DNA from 3 places in the Buttiauxella gaviniae genome. Region 1 is predicted to be linked to each of the others. Evidence: predicted binding sites of a transcription regulator. Region 1 holds the regulator's gene; each other region holds the start of a gene.

Region 1 (5,319 bases):
TCGATAAATTAGTGCTCATTGATATTGCGCCGGTGGATTATCAGGTTCGCCGCCATGACGAGATTTTTGCGGCAATTAATGCGGTTAGTGCCGAGAAAATCACAACGCGTCAGCAGGCCGCGAAAGTGATGCGTGAATACCTTAATGAAGAAGGTGTGATTCAGTTCCTGCTGAAATCTTTTACCGATGGTGAATGGAAATTTAATGTGCCGGTGTTGTGGGAGCAGTACGAAAATATTGTCGGCTGGAAAAAAATTCCGGCGTGGAACGAACCGGCACTGTTTATACGCGGTGGCACCTCGCCTTATGTGGATGAATCACACCGTAGCGAACTGCTTTCGCAGTTCCCGCAGGCGCGTGCACATGTGGTTGCCGGAGCCGGGCATTGGGTCCATGCCGAAAAACCTGATGCTGTTTTGCGCGCAATCCATCGTTTTATCGACCTAACAGCCGCAAACTGATTAAAAACAGACCGACTGGCCGCAAGATGCGGCTAACGCGTTGGCGCGCAAGCCATGCTGATGTATGATTGCGCGCTAAATTGCGCCAGAGCACCCCGCTCCGTGCCACCTGAATTCCCTGTCAGTAGTCTAATCATGGCAAAAGAACAAACGGACCGTACTACATTAGATCTGTTCGCGGACGAGCGTCGCCCGGGGCGACCAAAAACCAATCCGCTAACGCGTGATGAGCAGTTGCGTATCAACAAACGCAATCAACTCAAGCGCGATAAAGTACGCGGCCTGAAGCGAGTGGAGTTAAAGCTCAACAATGAGGCGGTAGAGGCTCTTAATCAGTTGGCTGAAGCGCGCAATATCAGCCGCAGTGAACTGATTGAAGAGATACTGCTCGAACAACTGAAGCAACATCTTAGTTAGATATCGTGTTATACCCATTAGCATTCGAGTTGCAGGACGATGGGTATAATGTTGCAGTCTGTGCACTACAGGGTTATAGCAGTTTCCGCCCCGTGATGTGTTCTGCTATGATTGCCCTATCTGTGGCCAAATAGCAGCCATCATACCATTAAGTATCAAGAGGTTATTTTACTCATGGCAATCGTAGGCATTTTTTTCGGCAGCGACACCGGTAATACCGAAAATATCGCGAAAATGATTCAAAAACAGCTCGGTAAGGACGTTGCTGAGGTGCATGACATTGCTAAGAGCAGCAAAGAAGACCTGGAAGGCTTCGATATTCTGCTTCTCGGCATTCCAACGTGGTATTACGGCGAAGCGCAATGCGACTGGGATGATTTCTTCCCGACGCTGGAAGAAGTTGATTTCAATGGCAAACTGGTTGCGCTGTTCGGCTGTGGCGACCAGGAAGACTACGCAGAATATTTCTGTGACGCATTAGGTACTATTCGCGACATTATCGAACCGCGCGGTGCGGCGATTGTGGGCCACTGGCCAACAGCAGGTTACCATTTCGAAGCGTCTAAAGGCCTGGCAGATGACGATCACTTTGTTGGCCTGGCTATCGACGAAGATCGCCAACCTGAGCTTACCGCAGAGCGCGTTCAGAAATGGGTTAACCAGGTTTCTGAAGAACTGAATCTGGCTGATATCCTCAGCGCTTAATGCTATTAGTGACGTGGCCCTTTGGCTGCGTCACATTATCAATAGATATTTCCGATTAAAATAATTGCTACAAATTTGTAACTTTTCAGTTTGTCCCTGTACAATGAATTCCTGGAAAATAGCTAGTAAGGCAAGCAAATCGCGACTCAGCCGCAGTTTTCTGGCTTGAATATGCTTTTACCCTAAATAATTCAAGTTGTGGCCAGGCGGCCAGGGAGCTTATCCCCAAGAGCTTACTTTAGTAAGTGACTGGGGTAAGTGAGTGCAGCCAACACCCCCCACAGCTTGAAGTATGACGGGTATAATACTTGCGGTTCCCATTTAGAATTTGCAGTTCTATAATGAGACGCATTCATCTTAACGCTCACCCTGAGTCCGAGCGATTCGTTAAGCAACAGGACAATTTCCGCATGACTGACAACAATACCGCATTAAAGAAGGCCGGCCTGAAAGTCACGCTTCCTCGATTAAAAATCTTAGAAGTGTTGCAGGGGCCGGTGAATCATCACGTCAGTGCGGAAGACTTATATAAGCGTCTGATTGATATGGGTGAAGAGATTGGTCTCGCCACCGTTTATCGCGTATTAAACCAGTTTGATGATGCAGGCATTGTGACCCGTCATAATTTCGAAGGCGGTAAATCCGTGTTCGAACTGACGCAACAGCATCACCATGACCACTTAATCTGCCTGGACTGCGGCAAAGTTATTGAATTCAGTGATGATTCAATCGAAGCGCGCCAGCGTGAGATTGCATCTCGTCATGGCATTCGTCTGACGAACCACAGCCTGTACCTTTATGGTCACTGCGCTGAAGGTGATTGCCGTACAGACGAGCACGCACACGAAATCAGCGAAAAGTAATCCGTCTATCCTGGCTTCCCTAACCCAGAGGTCAGATGTAAAAAAACCGGTGAGGAAGCTCACCGGTTTTTTTATTGCATGAAGATCACCGCTACTGGTTGTTGGTACGGATCTCTTGCCAGATTTTATCGCATTTGGCTTTGACCGCCTGGTCGTTACCCGTGCGGGTTGCCTGAATGCAATTCTGGTAATCGAGGGTGCGAACCGTCTCTTTCTTCGCAAATTCCTGATGCTGTTTTTCCTGAGCCAGCACATTGAGCACGCTTTGGCACGCCTGGACTTTATCCGGATTACCTTCGGCGGTGTTAATACACGCGCTGTAAGCTGCTTTCAGCTTTGAATCTTCCGGCGCTGTTTTCGGTTGTGCGCAGGCGCTCAAACCTAAAGCCATCACCGTCACTAAAATGATTTTTTTCATGCTGAGTATCCTTAAACAAACCGGGCATTCTCATGCCCGGAATCAAATCAGAAGATGGTGAATGGGGCGATAACGATAAATTTCACGTCGCGCTCATCCTGGAAGATGTTGCCGTAACCCCCGCCCCAGCTTGGAATATCGGAGTGGTTGTCGTACTGAGTGAAGTGCAACTTGAAGAGGGTTCCCTTCGCACGACCATCCTGAACGGTATACATTGCATCAAGGCTGTATGCAGACTCTTTCAGACGGCGATCCGCATCGTAGAAGCCATCGGTCGTCGGTTTAGAGCTTGGTTTAGCATCCCATGCGTAAACATAAGAAGCACCTACCGCCCAACCCGCGAGGTTCCAGTTGCTCAGGTCATACATTGCGCCTGCAAATACCGCTTTTTCACCGTTGGCGTTGAAGTCAGAGCGGTTATCCCACCACACATCAAGACGACCGTTAGAAGATGCATAAGTTGGCGTCATACGTTGCAGGAAGTAGCCCTGCTGGCCGTCTGCCTTAACCATGGTGCCTTCAAGACGCAGGTCGACCTGGCCGACTCGATAGCCGAAGGTTAATGCCTGCAACCATGCAGTACCGTCGTACAGATCGTTGACGCTGCCATCAGAGACTTTGTCACGCGTTCCATAGAATTGATAGCTGGTGGTCAGCGGGCTACCAGCAATGTCAAATTTATAGCTGGCTTTGGTGAAGTATTGATCCACATAACCTTCAGCCTGGCCGAAGGCCGCTTCAAGGATCAAATCATTTTTGAAGTCGTATTTAGCGCCGACAGAGTGCAGGTAATCGACTTTGGTGTTTTTATCGTTCTGATAGAACTTGTCCATCTCCAGGTGCCATGGGGATTTATATTCGTTAGTCCACATGTAGGAGAAGCTCAATGCGCCCGCATCTGCATAGTCAAAGTTTGCACCCGCTTCAGCGCCCTGATAGGTGCCTGGCATGAAGCTCCAGTGCGGAGCCAACAGAGTTTGACCGGTGGGTTGGATGTAACCTGCACGCGCCCAGACTGGACCATATTTGAATTTAGCAGCGGCTTTATAGAGGCTAATCCCGCTTTTATCGCCGGAATAGTCTTCGTCATACGCTTTGTTTTTTGAAGAGAATGCGATTTCGTTTGGGTGACCGCTGTCACCATTTTCTGCCATTTCGATAGCAGTAAAGGCCGCAATATCAAGACCGAACATGTCCGCAGCATAACCAGACTGGAAGTCCAGATTTGCGTTCCATGTGGAGTGAGCGAGGTTGGTTTCGTATTTATCCGTTGTAACGTCTTTACGGTCGCGCTCACGTTGCCAGTAATAGACACCGCCGGTCAGCGTGGAGTCATCAATAAAACCTGCTGCACTTGCCTGAGGGATTACAACCAGTCCGGAAAGAGCCGTGACACCTGCAATAGCAAGAGCCAGCGCACTACGTTTGCCACTAAACGTACGCATATAATATTCCTCTTTGACGTATAAATAATCGCTGGACGTTAAAAGACGTCATATCGCGAAAAAAAGTAAAAATGCCTAACGGCTAAAGCGGTTATGAATATTTGCCCGCATTACTGCTGTTCATAAGACTATTTTTCGCGACGCGAATTATCAACGACTTTGTAAGAGTTCATTCCGATACTATGACAGAGAGCACATAATTTATGAGTATTTGTAACAAACAACGACACGAGAATTTTATAGGGTAAATTACGTTAATTTACATACAAAGCTCTAATAGAGAGCGCTCACATAGTGATTGCTAGAATTTTTTATGCTTCAGGATTGACCGAAGAAAATGTATGAAAACGGACTTAAATAACATTAATTCGCAACGCGAATGCAGATAAAAAGTTAAGCTGATGATTATAAAGCGAAAAAAAACGCCGCAATTTGCGACGTTTTTGTCAGATATTGACTTACAGCGAGGGGATTATTCGCCCATTTTCGCCCAGGTATCACGCAGACCAACTGTACGGTTAAATACCAGTTTTTCAGCGGTTGCATAACGGCTATCAAGGCAGAAATAACCTTCACGCTCGAACTGATACGCTTTACCTTTTTCAGCATTTTGCAGGCTAGGCTCAACGAAACCTTGCTTGATCACCAGAGATTCCGGGTTGATCGTCGCAAGGAAATCTTCCGCAGCACCTGGGTTTGCCACGCTGAACAGACGATCGTAAAGACGAATTTCAACTGGCAGAGCGTGTTCCGCGCTGACCCAATGAATAACGCCTTTAACTTTACGTCCGTCTGCCGGGTCTTTGCTTAATGTGTCCGGGTCGTAGGAGCAATGCAGCACGGTAATGTTACCTGCTTCATCTTTCTCTACGCGATCGGCTTTAATCACATACGCATTGCGCAGGCGCACTTCTTTACCCAACACCAGGCGCTTGTACTGTTTGTTAGCTTCTTCACGGAAGTCAGCGCGGTCGATGTAAATTTCACGGCTAAACGGCACCTGACGGCTG
Region 2 (5,319 bases), 200 kb from region 1:
GTTGGGGCCGATAATTGCGGTAAATTCTCCGTCAGGAATGGCAACGGTCAGGCCGTCGGCCACCACATGATTGCCATATCCCAACGTGAGCTTTTCGCCGTGCAGGCGCGATGGAGAAGAGATTTGGCTCATTTCTTACGGGACTCCTGAATCAACAACGCAATAAGGTAAATGCCGCCGAGGCTGACCGTGACCACGCCTACCGGCAACTGATACGGCATGAAAAGATGTTGGGCGCACAGGTCAGCGGCTAATAGCAACGTTCCGCCGCACAGAGCCGATTGCAGCAGGCCCCAGCGAGAAGTGCCGCTCAAACGGCGTGCGATATGCGGTGCCACCAGAGCGATAAACGAAATTGGCCCGGCCAACGCGGTGGCTGCGGCGGTGAGAATGACCGCCGTTAGCATCAGCAGCAGGCGAGAACGTTCTACGGAAACGCCAAGGGCGCAGGCGCTGTCATCCCCCATCTCCAGCAGCCGCATACGGCGTACCAGCAGGGCGGAAGCAAACAATGCCAGCAGCATTAACGGTGCTGCGGGAAGGAGTTTTCCCCAGGTTAAACCGTTCAACGAACCGGCATTCCACAGCCCTGCGGAAATGGCGGTTTCAAGCGACGCGTGGAGCAAAAGCCAGGTGTTGAACGCCACCAGCATGGCACGCACGCCAATGCCGATAATAATTAAGCGGAACGTTTCGATGCCATTGCGCCAGGCAAGCATCCAGACAACCAGCGCGGTGAGAATCCCGCCAATCATGGCGGAGGTGGCAATTGCGGTTTGATGCTGACCAAACAACACCATCGCCACCAGCACGCCGCTCCACGCTCCGGTGTTAAAGCCCATGACGTCCGGGCTGCCGAGCGGGTTGCGCATCAGCGACTGGAAAATAGCGCCGCTCACGCCCAATGCTGCACCAATCAGCAGCGCCATGACCACGCGCGGCAAACGCCACTCGACCACCACCAGCGAAATATTACGCGGTGCGGAACCGATAAGCGCGTCAATAACCTGGCCGACGGCAAGCGGCAGAGCGCCACTTCCCAGGCTCCATATTCCCAGTGAAATGCCCAGCAACAGCAAAAGCAGGCTGGTGATGATTAAACGCGGAGAAAGACGATTCATAGCCCGGCTCCTTTGCGTTGGCGGCGCACCAGATAAATCAGCATTGGCGCGCCGATAAACGCGCTCACCACTGAAACGCGCAGTTCGCCTGGCACCAGCATACGGCCAATAATATCGGCAAACAGCAGCAAGGTTGGGGTGGCGATTAAGGTCACGGGAAGTGACCAGCGATGATCGGAGCCCACCAGCCAGCGCGCCAGATGGGGTAGCATCAGGCCGATAAACGCAATCGGCCCTACGGCGGCGGTGGCACTTCCGCAAAGTAAGGTAATGGCAATCAGACCCAGCACCTGCGTGCGTGCGACTTTGCTACCTAGCGCGGTGGCGGTATCAATGCCCATGCTCAGGCTATTAAGTGAACGGCTGATAAACAGCGCGATCGTGCAGCCAGCCAGCACCGGCAGCACAATAACTTTTAACGTTTCAAGGGTGCGAATATCCAGCGATCCGGCCTGCCAGAAACGTAACTGGTCGTATACCGTTGGGTTCAGCAGGGCGATGCCGTTGCTTAACCCTTCGAGCACCGCGCCGAGCGCCACACCGGCCAGGGTTAAACGCACCGGGCTAAGCTGCCCGCCGCCCTGGCTTCCGGTAAACGCCACAAGCAATGCGGCGAACAACGCGCCGGAAAAGGCCAGGCCGAGCAGCGCGATGGGGGATGTGAGGCTCCAGACAGCGGCTCCGACAACAATGGCAAAACTGGCTCCGGCATTGACGCCAAGCAGGCCAGGGTCGGCGAGGGGATTACGGGTGAGCGTTTGCATCAGCGCCCCGGCAAGGCCGAGTGCGCCTCCGGCGAGGATTCCCGCAAGCGTTCGCGGCAGGCGCGCATCCAGCACAATTGTGCAGTCGGCACTTTGACACTGGCCGCTGAGCGCATCCATAACGACGTCGGCAGGCAGTGATTTTGCACCCAATAGCAGGCTGAGCGCCGCCATCAATAACAGCAAGAAAAACAGGATAAGCAAGACCGCAGAGCGCCTTGATAACCACGAGACTGACATAACGTTCTTTCCCTGAAAAAAATGCCCTCATCCCAACCTTCTCCCCCGGGAGAAGGAGAAAACCGTACCGTCCCCTCTCATTTGGGAGAGGCTGAGAGTGATGTGTAAATTAAATGATAGTTATTATCATTATCACTCTTATTTGTTTATGTTAGCATGAGCCGCCTCGCACCCGGAAAGAAAAATTCGCTTTAAGGCCATGTAATGAACCGCAATTCTTTGTTGCTCAATCTCAGTTTACTCAAGACTCACCCTGCTTTTCGCGCCGTCTTCCTCGCCCGTTTTATCTCCATTGTTTCACTGGGGCTGCTGGGCGTTGCGGTGCCGGTACAAATTCAAATGCTGACGGGCTCGTCGTTACAAGTGGGCCTGGCTGTAACTCTCACGGGCAGCGCCATGTTTATCGGCCTGATGATGGGCGGGGTTTTGGCTGACCGACATGAACGTCGCCGCCTGATTTTGCTGGCGCGTTCTACCTGCGGCGTCGGCTTTATTGGCCTGACGATTAACGCCGCTTTACCTGAACCGTCGCTTGCGGCGATTTATCTGCTCGGCGTATGGGACGGGTTCTTTGGCGCGCTGGGCGTGACGGCGCTCTTAGCCGCAACGCCTGCTCTGGTCGGGCGTGAGAATTTAATGCAGGCGAGCGCGATTACCATGCTCACCGTGCGCCTTGGGTCGGTCATTTCTCCGATGATTGGCGGGCTGTTGCTGGCATCCGGCGGCGTGGTATGGAACTACGCCCTGGCTTCCGTCGGGACCTTTATCACTTTGCTGCCACTGCTGAGTTTGCCGAACCTGGCTCCCCCGCCGCAGGCACGTGAAAACCCACTGCTTTCATTGTGGAACGGGTTACGTTTTCTGGTAGGGCATCCGATTATTGGCGGGATTGCGTTAGTCGGGGCGCTGCTGACGATGGCCAGCGCGGTGCGCGTGTTGTATCCGGCGCTCGCAGGGCACTGGCAAATGAGCGCGGCGCAAATTGGCCTGATGTACGCCGCCGTTCCATTAGGCGCGGCGATTGGGGCGTTAACCAGCGGGCGCATCGCTCACCACGCGCGTCCGGGCATGATCATGCTGGCGACCGGCATTGTGGCGTTTATCGCTATTGGGATTTTTAGCCTGATGCCGATGTGGGGGCTGGGGCTGGTTTTCCTTGCGCTGTTTGGTTACCTCAGCGCGATCAGCTCTTTGCTGCAATACACGTTAATTCAAACGCTTACGCCAGACGGAATGTTAGGGCGAATAAATGGTTTGTGGACCGCACAGAACGTAACGGGCGATGCGATTGGCGCGGCGATTCTCGGCGGGCTGACCGTGGCGATGACGCCCGTTGCGGCGGCAAGTTCCGGCGGCCTTGCTCTGACATTGTGCGGGGTTGTGCTGGCGATTGTTCTGGTGCAGTTACGGCGTTATGACCAAGGTGCTGCGGCGGAGGCCGTATAGTTGACCCCACCCCAACCCACCCCTTTCCTGGGGAGGGAGCAGTTCACTCCTCCACCTGGCAAGGGGAAGGTTGGGAGGGGGGCATAAATTACTTACTGGCAAATAACTTGCTCATACGCTCAAGGATCTGCGTGGCACTGTAATAATCCAGACGGAACGTTTCGGTGCCCAGCGCGTAAACCTGTTTTTTCTGCACCGCGGGCAGGTGCGCGAGCAGCGGGTTAGTTTCCAGCGCAACGCTGTCTTTCTCATCGCTGGCAAACAGGAACAAGCTCTCGCCATTCAAACCTGCGGCCAGGTTTTCACCCCCTAACTGCACGATGTCGTGGCGCTTGCCCATGCTCTGGCTGGTATGAATCGCTGGAGGCAGAGTGGATAGCGTGAAACCTAGCTGCTGAAACAATTTCCCCTGCGCGGATTCTGTCGTCCAGAGATTCGCGGAACGAGAGGCCGCCGTGTAAACCAGCGCGGTGACCGGCTGCGGCGGCAGCGTCATATGCTGTTTGGCTTCGCTCAACTGCTTATCAAAACGGGCAATTCGTTCGGCGGCCTGTTTTTCGTGACCGGTAATTTGCCCGAGCTGCGTCAGCAACTGCTGCCAGCTTTTATCGTCGTAATTGATGATAAGCGTTGGGGCGATGGCGGAAAGTTGATCATAAAGGGCGAGGGCGGAATCGCCGCCGGTGGCGCTAATCAGAATCAGGTCGGGCATTTGCGCGGCGACGGCTTCGGCGCTGGCTTCGCCAATATATAAGCGCTGTACGTTACGGGCTTTCGCCACCTCTCCCCACTGACGCAGGAAGCCTTGTGAGTCCGCCATACGGTTTCCTGGCGACGTTGCGCCGCTGGCGATAACGGGCGCATCGATGGCGAGCAGCGAGCCGGTTAACGTCACGCTGGTGGAAACAATGCGCTGCGGAGCCTGCTCAAGCGTGTGCGTCCCACGGCTATCGGCCACCGTCCGGGGCCAGTCTGCGGCGTGGGCAAGGCTGCCAAGAGCCAGCAATCCCAGCGCGGGAATTGTTAAAAAAAATTTTACCTGTGTTGACAGCATGTACATTTCTCTTTAGGTTACGACTCCGAAAAGCAAATGATAATCATTATTACTATCTTTTGTCATGTTTTAACGGAGGACGCATGGAAACGTTACTGGCGCCACAGTCACAAGAGAAATCGCTAACCCATCATGCAGATAGCTTTTTCTTTATGTCGCCTTACCGCAGTTTTACGACGAGCGGCTGTTTTACTCGCCTCGATAGCCCGGCGCAGGACGGTGCAAACCCCGCTGGTCGCCTGCAAACCCAACTGCGAGAAGCCTTCGAAAATGCCAAAAAACACGGCATTGAAAATCCAGTCGTGGTGGGTGCAATTCCGTTCGATCCCAGCCAACCCTCCGCGCTGTTTATCCCTCAACGCTGCCAGACGTTTTCTCGCGCCCAATGCCAGGATGACGCCCGCCAATTTGTGGCCGGAAAGGCGATGAATATAGCCGCACGCCAGGCGATTCCTGAGCAGGAAAAATTTATGGAAATGGTGGCGCATGCCGCCGCCGCTACCTCTAAACCGGATATCGATAAAGTGGTGCTTTCGCGCCTGATTGATATCGAAACGGATGCACCAGTCGATCTTGATGCGCTGCTCAACCGCCTGATTAGCCAGAATCCAACCAGCTATAACTTCCATGTTCCCCTGCCGGACGGCGGCGCGTTAGTCGGCGCCAGCCCGGAATTACTGCTACGCAAATCGGG
Region 3 (5,319 bases), 3.0 Mb from region 1:
CCGTTGCGACGACAAAAAACTTCGCTACGTTGTTCCATATTCCTGACTCCCGCTTACAATCCGTCTGATAAATCTAACTTATTTTAAAGCTCGTAATTAATGATCGAAGCGAGTAAAGTGCACCGCCACAAAAAGGGCGGTGCACGTTCATTTTGTAACATTTAGAAACGCGTTTTGTAAATTTATGAAAGTTTTTCATATGGCTTTTAGAGAAACGTGATGGCTGTCAAACAAACTTTCGTCGATTTATTTTACTCTGCGTAATAAATCAAAAGGCGCTTAGATGCCTGTTTATGGACCGGATCTCCCCACGGTCCGATGCGCATAACGCGTAAAAAAAAGCACAAATACTCAGGAGCACTCTCAATTATGTTTAAGAATGCATTTGCTAACCTGCAAAAGGTGGGTAAATCGCTGATGTTGCCAGTATCCGTACTGCCTATCGCAGGTATCCTGCTGGGCGTCGGTTCTGCAAACTTCAGCTGGCTGCCAGCCGTGGTTTCTCATGTTATGGCGGAAGCGGGCGGTTCAGTTTTCGCCAACATGCCGCTGATCTTCGCAATCGGTGTCGCGCTGGGCTTCACCAACAACGATGGCGTTTCCGCGCTGGCCGCTGTGGTTGCTTACGGCATCATGGTGAAAACCATGGCTGTGGTTGCACCGCTGGTTCTGCATCTGCCTGCTGAAGAAATCGCGTCAAAACACCTGGCTGATACCGGTGTTCTGGGCGGTATTATCTCTGGTGCCATTGCCGCGTACATGTTTAACCGTTTCTACCGCATCAAGCTGCCAGAATACCTGGGCTTCTTCGCGGGTAAACGTTTCGTACCGATCATCTCTGGTCTGGCTGCGATCTTCATGGGCGTTGTGCTGTCCTTCATCTGGCCTCCAATCGGTACGGCTATTCAGACCTTCTCACAGTGGGCTGCTTACCAGAACCCGGTTGTGGCATTCGGTATCTACGGCTTCGTAGAACGTTGCCTGGTACCATTTGGTCTGCACCACATCTGGAACGTTCCATTCCAGATGCAAATTGGTGAATACACCAACGCGGCGGGCCAGGTATTCCACGGTGATATCCCACGTTATATGGCAGGCGACCCAACTGCGGGCAAACTGTCTGGTGGCTTCCTGTTCAAAATGTACGGTCTGCCTGCTGCGGCTATCGCAATCTGGCACTCAGCTAAACCTGAGAACCGTGCAAAAGTCGGCGGTATCATGATCTCCGCTGCGTTGACCTCGTTCCTGACCGGTATTACCGAGCCAATCGAGTTCTCCTTCATGTTCGTTGCTCCAATCCTGTACGTAATCCACGCGATTCTGGCAGGCCTGGCGTTCCCAATCTGTATCCTGCTGGGTATGCGTGACGGGACTTCCTTCTCACACGGTCTGATTGACTTCATCGTGCTGAGCGGTAACAGCAGCAAACTGTGGCTGTTCCCAATCATTGGCCTGTGCTACGCGGCGATTTACTACACCGTGTTCCGTGTGCTGATTAAAGCGCTGGACCTGAAAACCCCAGGTCGTGAAGACGCAACTTCCGAGACCTCTGCTACTTCCACAAGCGAAATGGCACCGGCTCTGGTTAGCGCTTTCGGCGGTAAAGAAAACATCACTAACCTGGATGCGTGTATTACCCGTCTGCGTGTTAGCGTGGCCGACATCTCTAAAGTCGACCAGGCTGGCCTGAAGAAATTGGGTGCAGCAGGTGTAGTGGTAGCTGGTTCAGGTGTTCAGGCAATCTTCGGTACTAAATCCGATAACCTGAAAACTGAAATGGATGAGTGGATCCGTAACAGCTAAGAAGAAGTTGGGGAGAACTAAGGGAGGCCATTGGCCTCCCTTTTTTATTGCCTTCATTCTTCACACTGCTTCTTTGTTGGGCGGATAAGCTTGCGTTATCCGCCATTGAGCACGTTAGAAAGCGTAATTAGCACTCACCGAGAAGTTACGCGGTGCGCCATAAACGATTGAACGGCTATCGATATTGGTGTCGTAGGTTTTGTCGAACAGATTATCGAGGTTCGCCTGGACGGAGAAGGCTTTGGTCACCTGATAACGCGCGAACAAATCAACCAGCGCATAGCTGCCTTGCTCCGCACGGAAGGTGCCACCCGGGACTGAAACGTCAGACCACACGTGGTTTTGCCAGTTCACACCGCCGCCAACAGTCAGCTCGCGCAGCATTGGCAAACGATAGCTGCTGAAGAGTTTTACCGAGGTACGTGGCAGATTCGGGTTAACCGCATTGCCTTCGCTGTCTTCTGCAATATAGCGGGTGGCACCCAGCGTCATTTGCCAGTCATCGGTTACCGCACCGTTAATTTCAAATTCAACGCCTTTACTCACGGTACCGTCAGCTTCACGGTAGGCTGTTTCGCCATTGCTGCCAGGAATAACCGCGCCGGTAGATTGCGCGAGGTTATCTTGTTCAATACGGAACACGGCCAGTGAGGTGGTGAAACGGCTATTCAGCCAGTCTGCTTTTAAGCCCGCTTCGTAGTTATTCCCGGTAATAGGGGTCAGGTAATTACCTTGCACATCGCGTTCGGTCTGCGGTTTAAACACCGAGGTATAGCTGGCATAGGTTGACCAATCGTCATTGATATCAAAAACAATACCGGCATAAGGAGAGGTGTTATTTTTCTCCAGATCTTGCGTTAACGTATGCAGATTGTATTTGGTATAACGCGCCCCAACGATGACATGTAGCGGGTCGGCAAGGGTGATACGTGTCGCCATATAGGCAGATTTCTGATGAACAGTATCTTCCTGCGCGAGACTCAGTGGGCTCCAGTCCGTTTCCGGGAAGTTACCGTCATAATCATTGAAACTACCGAGCTGCGTATCGCTGACGTTTTCCCATGAGCTGAAATAGGTATTTTTCTGTTTGGTATAGCTGGTCCCGACCATCAGTTCATGCTGGCGACCAAACAGCTCATAAGAGCCATTGGCAAACGTATCAAGTGCATCGACTTTACGTTTCCCGGTGTTATAACCGGTGCCGCCCACGTATGGATAGGATGCGCCATAAGGGCTAACCATCAAACCGGTGTTCTTATCCACCAGCCCATCCAGATACATTTGCTTGCTTTCCAGCGTCATTTCGGTGTGGGTCCCGTTGACGGTAAGCTGCCAGTCGTCGCTTAATTTTTGTTTCAGCGTAACAAAAGTGCGTTGAGATTCTTTGTCGTTGTAAGCCCAGTCAGGCGCAGTGCTATAGCTACGATCCGGATTGGTTTTGCTGCCATCGGTATACCAGCGTGGGATCCCGCCCCAGGTTGGATCATTGACGTTAGTTTCCTGATAGTCATAACCAACGGAGAGGCTAGTGGCTTCGGTGAGATCGGCATCCAGCACGCCATAGAAGAACTTTTTCTTTTGGTTATAGCGGTCAAGCCAGCTGTCGTTATCCTGATAACCCGCCACGACGCGGCCACGAATATTACCGTTGTCTGTCAGGGGAGTAGACATATCAGCCACATAGCGCTGTTTATTCCAGCTTCCATACTCTGCAGAAACATTGGTCTGGAATTCACGGCTATCGGCATGTTTACGCACCATATTCACCGCAGCGGAAGGGTTGCCGGTACCGGTCATCAGGCCATTAGCCCCGCGCACCACTTCAATTTGCTGATACATTGCCGTATCGGTCAGCGCGTCGCCCAGGTTCCAGCGTGATTCAAACAGCGTTGGAATGCCATCGACCATATAGTTGTCGATCAAAAAGCCGCGCGAATAGAAAGAACTGCGGTCCGAGTCAGCGACGCTTTCAGAAATACCGGTGGTATTTTTCAACACATCACCCAGAGATTCCAGCTTTTGATCCTTCATTCGCTGTTCGCTGATGATGCTGACCGACTGAGGAATATCGCGTGGAACCAGCAGCATTTTTGTTCCGCTGGTGGTGGTTTTAACGCTGTAATCGTGATCTTCTGCGCTGTCCGTATTGGCGACCGAATTCTCGACGACCATTGTTTCTTCAGTATTTTGTGTTGCAGAAAACGCGGCTGATGGCATGAGTGCAAAAGCAATACAGGATGCCAGCATAGAAATAGCGCAGGCAGGTGTGCGCTGCCCATCCCTGGTAGAAATGGTTAAAGACATCTTAAACCCTTAAATCATTGTTGGAAGTTGTGTCTCAGCACCAAAAAAGTCCGGTGGCTGAATACCTTACATTTGCAGATGGTATGCTAATGAAAATGCAAATGAGAAATATACTCATTCATCGATCGCGTGTAAACAGATGTTACACCGCAAATGAAATATCGTTTTGATCAGGTGTTTTGCACGGACTTATATAAAGAGAAGAGGGCGCGTAAACAAAAGTCCTATAAAGAAATAATGACTTGAGGTTGAAAGAGTATGATTAACTCGCTCATACTCTTACGTTATGCCTTTTCAGGACGGCTCTGGGCGCCGTTTGATAAGACAAAAATAGCCAGCAATTAATGAACAAAGGTAACGTCATGGCCGAAGAAACTATTTTCAGTAAAATTATTCGCCGCGAGATTCCGGCAGATATCGTTTATCAAGATGAGTTAGTTACTGCATTCCGTGACATATCGCCGCAGGCACCTACCCACATCCTTATTATTCCTAATGTCCTGATCCCAACCGTAAACCACGTCACCGCAGACCATGAACTTGCGTTGGGTCGTATGGTAACTGTTGCCGCAAAAATTGCGGAACAAGAAGGGATTGCAGAAGACGGCTATCGCTTGATTATGAATTGCAATCGCCACGGCGGGCAGGAGGTCTATCATATCCATATGCACCTGCTGGGTGGCCGTGTACTTGGGCCGATGCTGGCGCATAAAGGATAAGTTGATGAAAACTAACCCGCTGTTAATGCTACTTGCCGTCGGACTGATGGTGGGATGCAGTACCAAACCGGCTATTCCTGTTAACGAGGGGCAAGCATTGGTTATGGAGGCCTCAGTGCTGGCGGCGGGGATCAGTGCTGAAAAACCAGAAATTTCAACTGACAACGGAGCCACTGTTTCACATACCCAACTGTATAATGAGCAGTCAAAGCCTGTGAACATCAGCTATCGTTTCTATTGGTATGACGCAAAAGGGTTGGAAATCCATCCTCTTGAGAAACCGCGTACGATTACACTACCCGCGAAATCTAGCGTTTCGGTGTCATCAATAGCCAGTTATCCAGACGCACGTAAAGTCCGTCTTTATCTCTCTTTATAAGGGGTGAATTTTGATTAAGGGAATCCATCGATATCTGGTCATTTTCGCTGCGGCGATGATTTTAACCGGGTGTATTCAGCGTAGTGAAGCCCCTGCGCCTGTGGAAGAAGTGAA

Evidence for each region. The regulator Fur, encoded in region 1, represses iron uptake genes when iron is present. The targets are predictions, from matches to a motif close to ATAATAATGAGAACNACTATCAA.
Region 2: entS (enterobactin transporter EntS) is a predicted target of Fur. The motif match lies at 2,239-2,261, and genes of this name have one in related genera.
Region 3: fhuE (ferric-rhodotorulic acid/ferric-coprogen receptor FhuE) is a predicted target of Fur. The motif match lies at 4,203-4,225, and genes of this name have one in related genera.

The regions. Positions count from the first base shown of each region.
Region 1 is NZ_JBFMVT010000002.1:3,229,463-3,234,781, reverse strand. It holds gene ybfF (esterase) at 1-461, shown strand, start outside; gene ybfE (LexA regulated protein) at 597-878, shown strand; gene fldA (flavodoxin FldA) at 1,053-1,583, shown strand; gene fur (ferric iron uptake transcriptional regulator) at 1,994-2,446, shown strand; gene chiQ (ChiQ/YbfN family lipoprotein) at 2,538-2,864, opposite strand; gene chiP (chitoporin ChiP) at 2,912-4,309, opposite strand; gene glnS (glutamine--tRNA ligase) at 4,782-5,319, opposite strand, start outside.
Region 2 is NZ_JBFMVT010000002.1:3,033,019-3,038,337, forward strand. It holds gene fepC (iron-enterobactin ABC transporter ATP-binding protein) at 1-132, opposite strand, end outside; gene fepG (iron-enterobactin ABC transporter permease) at 129-1,121, opposite strand; gene fepD (Fe(3+)-siderophore ABC transporter permease) at 1,118-2,125, opposite strand; gene entS (enterobactin transporter EntS) at 2,330-3,571, shown strand; gene fepB (Fe2+-enterobactin ABC transporter substrate-binding protein) at 3,660-4,625, opposite strand; gene entC (isochorismate synthase EntC) at 4,709-5,319, shown strand, end outside.
Region 3 is NZ_JBFMVT010000002.1:186,891-192,209, reverse strand. It holds gene AB1E22_RS01540 (metal-dependent hydrolase) at 1-68, shown strand, start outside; gene ptsG (PTS glucose transporter subunit IIBC) at 370-1,803, shown strand; gene fhuE (ferric-rhodotorulic acid/ferric-coprogen receptor FhuE) at 1,918-4,107, opposite strand; gene hinT (purine nucleoside phosphoramidase) at 4,470-4,826, shown strand; gene AB1E22_RS01520 (YcfL family protein) at 4,831-5,205, shown strand; gene lpoB (penicillin-binding protein activator LpoB) at 5,261-5,319, shown strand, end outside.